DNA from 2 places in the Pseudarthrobacter kochi genome. Region 1 is predicted to be linked to the other one. Evidence: predicted binding sites of a transcription regulator. Region 1 holds the regulator's gene; the other holds the start of a gene.
What was found. The regulator Rex, encoded in region 1, represses fermentation and respiration genes when NADH is low (regulators of the CRP and FNR family bind a similar motif). The targets are predictions, from matches to a motif close to CTTGTGAANNNNTTCACAAG.

Region 1 (4,411 bases):
ACACGCACATCATCCTCCGCGGCGGCCGCAAGGGACCCAACTACTCCGCCCCCGACATCGAGGCCACCACCGCCAAGCTCGCCGCCAAGCAGCTCAACCCGCGGCTGATCGTTGATGCGAGCCACGCCAACAGTGGCAAGAACCACCACCGGCAGGCTGAAGTCGCCTTCGAAATCGGCGCCCAACTGGAGGGGGGCGGCAGCTCGGCGGGAGCCATTGCCGGCGTCATGCTGGAGAGCTTCCTCGTTGGCGGGGCGCAAAACCTCGATGTCGCCGAGCACGCCGCCGGATCGGACGAGCTCGTCTACGGCCAGAGCGTGACGGATGCCTGCATGGACTGGGATGTCACGGCATCCGTCCTGGCGCAACTTGCGGCCTCCGCGCGTGTTCGCCGTACCCGCGGGTAAGAGCCTCGGCGGTCAGGCGGAGCCGGAGGAAATCCTGCCTGGAGGCCCGGAGATTCCCGCGCAGCTCTTTCACATTGGCATCATCAGCCCCTAGAGTATCTATCACATGGTTGTTTGATGGCTCAGCATCGGCACACCGCCATGTCGTTCAGATGGGGCTGCCGTTCGCTTGAGTAAAGGAATAGGGAAATGTCTTCGGAGGCTAACTTCTCCAATGCGCGCTTCTTGACCGTGGCTGAGGTCGCGGATGTGATGCGCGTGTCCAAAATGACCGTGTACCGTCTTGTTCATTCCGGCGAGATGCCGGCTGTCCGTTTCGGGCGCTCCTACCGGGTGCCGGAAACCGCCGTCGAGCAGTACCTCAAGGGTGCTGTAGTCGACGGGCACACGGAAACAGCCTGATTCTTCGCGTCTTGTACGCCGGAATAACAATCTGCAGGCGCCCAGCGCGGCCTGCGGTCGTGGTGTGCCCCCGTTAGGCGGTACCCTGTTAAGGAACGTTTTACGTCATTGTAAGAACCTGTCAGTTGTACAGTCTGCTGCTTAGCCCGCGGACCCTTTCCAACAGGCAGGTACTGCATCTAGCCGGTAAGGAACTTTCGTGGGTTCAGTTATTAAGAAGCGTCGCAAGCGTATGGCCAAGAAGAAGCACCGCAAGCTGCTTCGCAAGACGCGCCACCAGCGTCGCAATAAGAAGTAGAGATACTTCACATCATGTGAATGCCCGTTGCCTTCCAGGCAGCGGGCATTTTCTTTGGCTTCGCCGCGGGTGCGGACGCGCGTGCGGGCGACGGGCGACGCGCGGTCCGGCTGACGACGCTCGTTCGGACGGGCGACGCACTTTCGGACCAGGGACGCGCTTTCGGACCGTCGACTCGCGTTTGGGCCGGCGCTACGCGGATCCGCGTAGCGCTTGGCAGGAAGCGTAGCGCCCGGCCGAAAGCGTAGCGGAAAGAGGCGGGCGAGCTGGCGTGCGGGTCAGACCGTGGGGCCGCGGAAGCGGGAGAAGCCCCGCCAGAGGCCGTAGATCGCCCCTCCGACGGTGGCGGCCTTGAGGCCCAGGGTTGCCGCGCGGCGTCCGGAACGGAAATCGTAGACCGGCCAGTTGTGATCACGGGCATGGCGGCGGAGCCGGGAGTCCGGGTTGATGGCCACGGGATGTCCCACCATGCTCAGCAGCGGGATGTCGTTGTGCGAATCGCTGTACGCCCAGCACCGCGCCAGGTCCAGTCCCTCGGCCTCGGCCACGGCGGTGACTGCCACGGCCTTGGCGGGGCCGTGCAGGATCTCGCCGACCAGCCGTCCGGTGTAGGAGCCGTCCATTATTTCGCCCACCGTGCCGAGGGCACCGGTGAGGCCCAGCCTCGTGGAGATCACCGAGGCCACCTCGATCGGCGTGGCGGTCACGAGCCAGACCTTACGGCCCACCCGGAGGTGCTGCTCGGCCAGCGCCTTGGCCCCCGGCCAGATCCGGGATTCAATCATTTCGTCATAGACTTCTTCGCCGAGGGCTTCGATGTCCTCAACGGTGATGCCGGATGCGAGCGCCAGGGCGGTGTCGCGGACAGCATGGACGTCGTCCATGTTTTCCCCGCGGAGCACGAACATCAGCTGCTTCCAGGCGAACCCCGCCGCCTGCGGAATCGTGAAGGCCCCGCGCTGGTGCATCTTGCGGGCCACATGGAACAGGCTGGCCCCGCGCATGAGGGTGTTGTCGACGTCGAAGAACGCGGCTTCGCCGTGCTGTGGTGCTGCAACAGGATCTGTGACCACAGCGGCGTACTTCTCTTCGGACATGCCACGAGTCTAGTCAACGCCGGAGCCAGTCCCGTCCCCCGGGCCGCGGCGGCGCCCGGATGCTGCGGCGCGTCGACGCCGGACGGGCCGCCGGGCTACCGTGGAACCATGCCACGCCCCGACGTCGTCCTCATCACCAAAGCTGACTGCCACCTCTGCTCGGCGGCGCGCGACGCCGTCGACCGCGTCACAAAGAACCTCGGGATCGGCTGGCGGGAGGAACCGGTGGACAACGACGTCGAACTGCGGGAACGCTTCGCCGAGGAGATTCCCGTGGTGCTGGTGGATGGTGTCCAGCGGGACTTCTGGAAGATCGACGAAGCCCGGCTGGAGCGAACGTTACGGCGGGCGCTGGGCCGGCAGGCCTGACCGGCCGGGGCAGTTGGAGCCGGCTGCTTTGTCCGGCGAACTCCGGGGGCCCTAGAGTGGAAGTCACAACGCGACTCAATGGAGCAGATAGTGACTTCGCTGGACTCATCCCCCGACGCGATGCCGGGGGGATCCGGGACTGCCGCCAAGCAGATTCCGCCCGCGGCCGTGTCCCGGCTGACCATCTATCTGCGCGCCCTGACCACCCTGCTCGCCGAGGGTGTTGACCGGGTTTCGTCCGAATCCCTGGCAGAGGCCTCGGGCGTCAGCTCCTCGACTCTCCGCAAAGACCTTTCCTATGTCGGCTCCTACGGGACCCGTGGCGTCGGCTACGAAGTGCAGTACCTCAACCGGCACATCGCCGCGGCGTTGGGCCTGACGCATGACTGGAAGGTCGCCATCGTCGGTGCCGGCAACCTGGGCAAGGCGCTGGCCCGGTACGGCGGCTTCGAATCCCGGGGCTTCGACATTGTCGCAATTTTCGATGCCGACCAGATGGTGGTCGGGAGCGAGGTGGGCTGGCTGCGTGTCAGCGATGCTGCCGACCTGGAACCGGTGCTGCAACGGACGGGCGCCAACATGGTGGTGCTCGCCCTGCCGGCCGCCGTGGCGCAGGACGTCTGCGACCGGGTGATTGCCGCCGGCGTGCGGAGCATCCTCAGTTTTGCCCCGGTGATGCTGCAGGTGCCGCCCGGGGTCAACCTGCGCAAGGTGGATATGGCCACCGAACTCCAGATCCTCGCCTATCACGCACAAAGGGCGCAGGACCCGGAGGATGCTGACTAGCTTTCAGTCAGCCCGTCCGGCTCCCGCGCCCTCTGCGCCGGTGCCTGGCTACTTGCCGGTGCCTGGCTACTTGGTGTCGACCGTTAGTACGGTCCGCCCGGCTGCCCGTACGGGTTGGCGAACGGCTGCTGCTTGCTGAAGTACGGCGACGTTGCCGGCAGGTACAGCATCACGATGCCGGCGATGCCGAGGAGAACTGCCAGCGTGCCGAGGCTCAGCGGGTAGAGGCTGAAAATGGACAGGGCGGCGAAGACCGTGCCCAGGATCCGTGCCCAGTTCTTGCCTTTGCGCACGTTCAAGGCAACGAGGGCGTAGAGTCCGGCGCTGATCACAGCGAACACGACGATGCTCCCGACGAGGGCACCCCGGAGGTCCTCGAACCGTATTTCAGCACCGCTCGCGGCCATCTGCTGTTCGAACATGTCCCGCATGGCGGGGGAATCCAGCGTTCCGATCGCCAGCAGCAGCGAGATGACCCATACCGCGCCGGACGCAACGATGAGCCAAAAGGCCGTGTTCACGAGTTTGGGCATGCCGGGCGCGGCCTGCGGCTGCCCCGAGGGGTACTGGGCATAGGGGGATTGGCCGTAGGCGGGCTGGTTGTACTGCGGCGGGTTCTGGCCGTACTGCGGAGGCTGGGGGGCCTGCTGCCCATACTGGGGGGCGTTCTGCCCGTACTGGGGGGCGTTCTGCCCGTACTGGGGGGCGTTCTGCCCGTACTGGGGGGCGTTCTGCCCGTACTGGGGGGCGTTCTGCCCGTACTGCGGGGCGTTCTGGCCGTACTGCGGGGCGGCGGGCGGCTGCTCGCCGTACTGGGGTGCGTTCTGGCCGTAACGGGGTGCGGGCTGCGCGCCCGGCTCGGGGGAGTCCGGGTTCGACGGCGGGACTGGCGGGATGCTCATGGGCGTTCCTTTGCGTGGCGGTCAGGTTCGGATACCGGAAACAGATTCCTGCCCTGCCCCCAGCATGGTTTACTCCCACCGTACCGCGGGCCGGCGCCCGCGCGGATCATTCCGCAGGAGTATTCTCGGCGAACAAGGGGCGGGTGCCTG
Region 2 (4,411 bases), on a different contig from region 1:
CCAGAGGATCGGCCGGGAAAGGCGGAACAGAGTTCGCAGGATGTGCCGTCAGGCCTGGACCTCGACGGGCAGGCCGGCTGCCTCCAGCGTTGCTGCCGCGTCCTTGGCGGGGAACGACGGCGGGTTCACGCCGGCCATTTCCTCCATGACACGGACCACCTGGCAGCTGTAGCCGAACTCGTTGTCGTACCAGACGTAGAGGATGACGTTCTTGTCGTTGGAGATGGTGGCCAGGCCGTCGACGATGCCTGCCCGGCGGGAGCCGACGAAGTCTGTGGAGACAACCTCGGGTGAATCGATGTAGTCGACCTGCTTCCGCAGCTCCGAGTGCAGCGACATCTCCCGCAGGTAGTCGTTGACCTCATCCTTGGAGGTGCCGTTTTCCAGGCTCAGGTTCAGGATGGCCAGGGACACGTCCGGGGTGGGGACCCGGATCGAGCTTCCCGACAGTTTGCCGAGGAGCTCCGGCAGGGCCTTGGCTACTGCCGTGGCGGCACCGGTCTCGGTGATGACCATGTTCAGCGCGGCGGAGCGTCCGCGGCGGTCGCCCTTGTGGAAGTTGTCGATCAGGTTCTGGTCGTTGGTAAAGGAGTGGACGGTCTCCACGTGGCCATGCACCACGCCGTAACGGTCGTTGATCGCCTTCAGGACGGGGGTGATGGCATTGGTGGTGCAGGAAGCCGCGGAGACGATCTTGTCCGCATCGGTGATCGTTGCGTGATTGATGCCGTGCACGATGTTCTTAAGATCACCCTTGCCCGGAGCCGTGAGCAGAACCCGGGAAACGCCCTTGCTCTTGAGGTGCTGGGAGAGGCCTTCGGCGTCGCGCCAGCGTCCCGTATTGTCGACGACGAGTGCGTCGTGGATGCCGTAGGCGGTGTAGTCGACCGTGGCGGGGTTGTCCGAGTAGATGACCTGGATCTGGACACCGTTGGCGGTGATGGTGTCGTTCTCGAGGTCCACCTTGATGGTGCCTTCGAAGGAGCCGTGGACCGAGTCGCGGCGAAGCAGGCTGGCGCGCTTGGCCAGGTCGTTATCCGAGCCGCGGCGGACCACGATCGCCCGCAGCCGCAGGCCGTGCCCGCCGCCGGCCTTTTCGACCAGGAGTCGGGCCAGGAGCCGCCCGATGCGGCCGAAGCCGTAGAGGACGACGTCGGTGCTGGTGCGGTCGTCGCCGCCACGCTTGCCAACAACCTCGGCGAGTTCCCCGCGGAGGAACTCGTCCAGGGTGGCACCGTTGCCCTCGACGCGGTACTTCTCGGTGAGGCGGGCAATGTCGATGGCCGCGGCGCCGAGGTCCAGCTTGGTCAGGGCGTCCAGCAGCGGGGCTGTCTCTTCGAGGCGCAGTTCTTCCTTGCTCATCCGGCGGGCGAAGCGGTGCGCCTTCAGGATGTTCATGGTGGACTTGTTGATCAGGCTGCGGCCGTGAATGGACGTGACCACGTTGTTCTCGCGGTACAGCCGGCCGATTACCGGGATCATGGCCTCGGCGAGCGCCTCCCGGCCCATCCACGTATCAAGACAAGAATCTGACGTCTGGCTCACAGAAATACCTTCCTAGAATCCACCACATACGGCGTCGTATGCGGAAGTCGGCTGCCGGAGGGTGTCCGGAACCTCGGCTCCGGGGATTCGGTCCACCCCGGGTGCCTGTGTCGAGCAAAGAAAAGCCGCCGGCTGCGAACGCAGACCCGGCGGCAGAACTTCTACGTTCACCGTCCATTCTACTGGCGGTCCGGCACGGTCCGGTGCCCGGTGACGCGTGAAATGACTCACACGGCCCTGGGGGCCGGCTGGGACCACGGGCACTTCCGGTCTACCACCTGGCGTCCTGGAGAATCATGTCGACGGCCTTTTCCGCGATCATGATGGTCGGCGCCTGAGTGTTGGCACTCACGAGCCGCGGCATGATCGAGGAGTCAACCACGCGCAATCCCTCGAGCCCGTGGACCTTGAGCCGCGGCGAGACCACAGATTCATCGGTGGTTCCCATGGCACAGGTTCCGACGGGGTGGTACGAGGTCCGGCCGAAGGAGCGGACGAATTTCACGTACTCGTCGCGGGTTTCCACCCGGGAGCCGTCGCCAATGTGCTCCGCCTTGGTGAGTGCCGCCATCGACGACTGCTCCATGATCTGACGGCTCTGCTGCACCCCGGCGATGGCCATTTCAAGGTCGTAGTCGTCGGCGAGGTAGTTCGGATCAATAAGGGGTGCTTTGCCCGGGTCCGAGGACACGGGACGAACTGTTCCCCGGCTCCGGGGCCGCAGGAAGTACGAGTTCAGCGTGGCACCGAAGCCGGGTTTCAAAGCGGCGGCGCCGGTCCCCATCCGCGCGGCGGGGAGGAAGTGGAACTGTAGGTCGGGGGTCTTCTCGTCCTTGTTGGCGTAACTGAAGCCACCGGCCTCGACAAGGGTTGAAGCGAACGGTCCCGAACGGAAGGCGAGGTACTCGACGCCGGCCAGGACGGTGGCCGGGCGGACCTGGTTGAGCCGGTCCAGGCTGTGGTAGTCCGTGAGTTCGTAGACGATGTCGACGTCGCAGTGGTCCTGCAGGTTCTTTCCCACGCCGGGCAGGGCATGGATGGTATCGATGCCGGCCGCGACGAGATCTTCGGGGTCGCCGATGCCCGAAAGCTGCAGCAGCTTGGGCGAGCCGAAGGCACCGGCGGAGACAATCACCTCACGGTTTGCCGTGTACGTGCGCGCGTTGCCGCCTTGGATCGCCTGGACTCCAACGGCCCGGCCATTCTTGACGATCACCCTGGAGACGGTCACGTTGGCGCGGACGGTGAGATTGCTCCGCTTGCGGGCCGGCTTGAGGTAGGCGACCGCCGCGCTGCACCGTCGGCCGTTCTTCGTGGTGGTCTGGTAGAAGCCGACGCCGTACTGCTGGGCCCCGTTGAAATCGCTGTTGTAGGGCAGCCCGAACTCCTGGCCCGCCTTGACGAAGGCCGCCGAGAGCTTATGCGGACGCAGGAGGTCGGAGACTCCGAGCGGGCCCAGGGTTCCATGGTGCGGTGCCGAGAGCCGGCTGTTGGACTCCGAGCGGATGAAGTACTTGCTCACCTCGTCACCGGACCAGCCTTCGCAGCCATAGTCCGTGACCCAGTTGTCGTAGTCCTCGGCCACGCCGCGCGTAAAGACCTGGGAGTTGATGGACCCGCCGCCGCCCAGCACGCGGCCTTGAGCGAGCGGGATGAGGCGGCCGTTGCTGTGCTTCTGCGGGACGCTCGCGTAGTCCCATTGGTAGGGGCCGCCCTTGAGCTTCGGGAAACCAGCCGGGACGTGGATGAACGGATGGCGGTCCGATCTGCCGGCCTCCAGCAGGAGAACGGTGACTGAGGGGTCTTCACTCAGCCTGCCCGCCAGGACGCTGCCGCCGGTGCCGCCGCCTGCAATCACGTAGTCGTATGCTCCGTCGTCCGGCACTATTGCTCCTATGCTCTTCGCTGACCGCACCGTTACTTGAACGTTCACTGCAGTCTCTGGTCCTGCCGCGATGATGTCAAGCATTCGCTTCAGCCTGCAGCGCCGCAGGGAAGAGGTAAATCGCGAAATTTCGTCCCGCTAACGGGCGAAGGCTGGCCGGACCTGCAGGCGCCGTATATTCCGTGTCTGTGGGCCGTTGGCCGTTAGGATGTTCGTATGGGACTCATAATCACACTACTCATCATCTGGCTCGTTCTTTCGATTCTTGGCTTTGCCGTTAAGGGCCTGCTGTGGCTGGCCGTCATTGGGCTGGTCCTCTTTGTGGCAACAGGGGTGTGGGGCTGGGTGAAGCGGAAGGCTTAGGCCTGATCCGAAACCTGGTCTTTCCCGGCGGCGGCTGGCACCACACGGTGCCGGCCGCCGCTTTCGTTTGCGGTCGAGGAGGACGGCGCCAGGTCAGACACCCGGGGTAGGCACGGGGAATGTGAGTGGATGGGTTGACCGATACGCCGGGTTCTGTGTTCCCGCGCCGTTGCCAGCGCGGGAGTAGCGGCCATCCATCTACGAACGCCGTTGCCGACGCCCTCCAGCAGCCTACCCGGACACTCGGGCGAGCAGCCCTCGAACGTGCCCTGTCTGGCCTTGCTCCGGGTGGGGTTTACCTAGCCTTCCCGGTCACCCGGGAAGCTGGTGGTCTCTTACACCACCGTTTCACCCTTACCTGCCCTGCAGCCCATGCAAGCACGCGCCGCATGCAGGCGGTCTGTTCTCTGTGGCACTGGCCTGCGGGTTACCCCGAGTGGGCGTTACCCACCACCCTGCCCTGCGGAGCCCGGACGTTCCTCGAGCCACTTGCGTGACGCGCGGCCGCCTGGTCAACCCATCCGCCGTCCATTCTACGGTCTCCTCCAGCAGCCGCCTCCCCCGGATCTTTTTCGGGCCTCCGGTGGGAGAATTTAGACAGGAAGTATCCCCCAGGCA

Region 2: a site for Rex is predicted at 1,760-1,779, ahead of ACZY0Y_RS17925 (glyceraldehyde-3-phosphate dehydrogenase). Genes of this name have one in related genera too.

What each region holds. Positions count from the first base shown of each region.
Region 1 is NZ_JBVAYV010000014.1:7,214-11,624, reverse strand. It holds gene ACZY0Y_RS09125 (3-deoxy-7-phosphoheptulonate synthase) at 1-407, shown strand, start outside; gene ACZY0Y_RS09120 (helix-turn-helix domain-containing protein) at 597-809, shown strand; gene ACZY0Y_RS09115 (30S ribosomal protein bS22) at 1,009-1,107, shown strand; gene ACZY0Y_RS09110 (HAD family hydrolase) at 1,386-2,204, opposite strand; gene ACZY0Y_RS09105 (glutaredoxin family protein) at 2,313-2,573, shown strand; gene ACZY0Y_RS09100 (redox-sensing transcriptional repressor Rex) at 2,664-3,359, shown strand; gene ACZY0Y_RS09095 (hypothetical protein) at 3,443-4,261, opposite strand.
Region 2 is NZ_JBVAYV010000055.1:941-5,351, forward strand. It holds gene ACZY0Y_RS17925 (glyceraldehyde-3-phosphate dehydrogenase) at 49-1,545, opposite strand; gene ACZY0Y_RS17930 (GMC family oxidoreductase) at 1,817-3,430, opposite strand; gene ACZY0Y_RS17935 (hypothetical protein) at 3,647-3,793, shown strand; RNA gene rnpB (RNase P RNA component class A) at 3,920-4,313, opposite strand.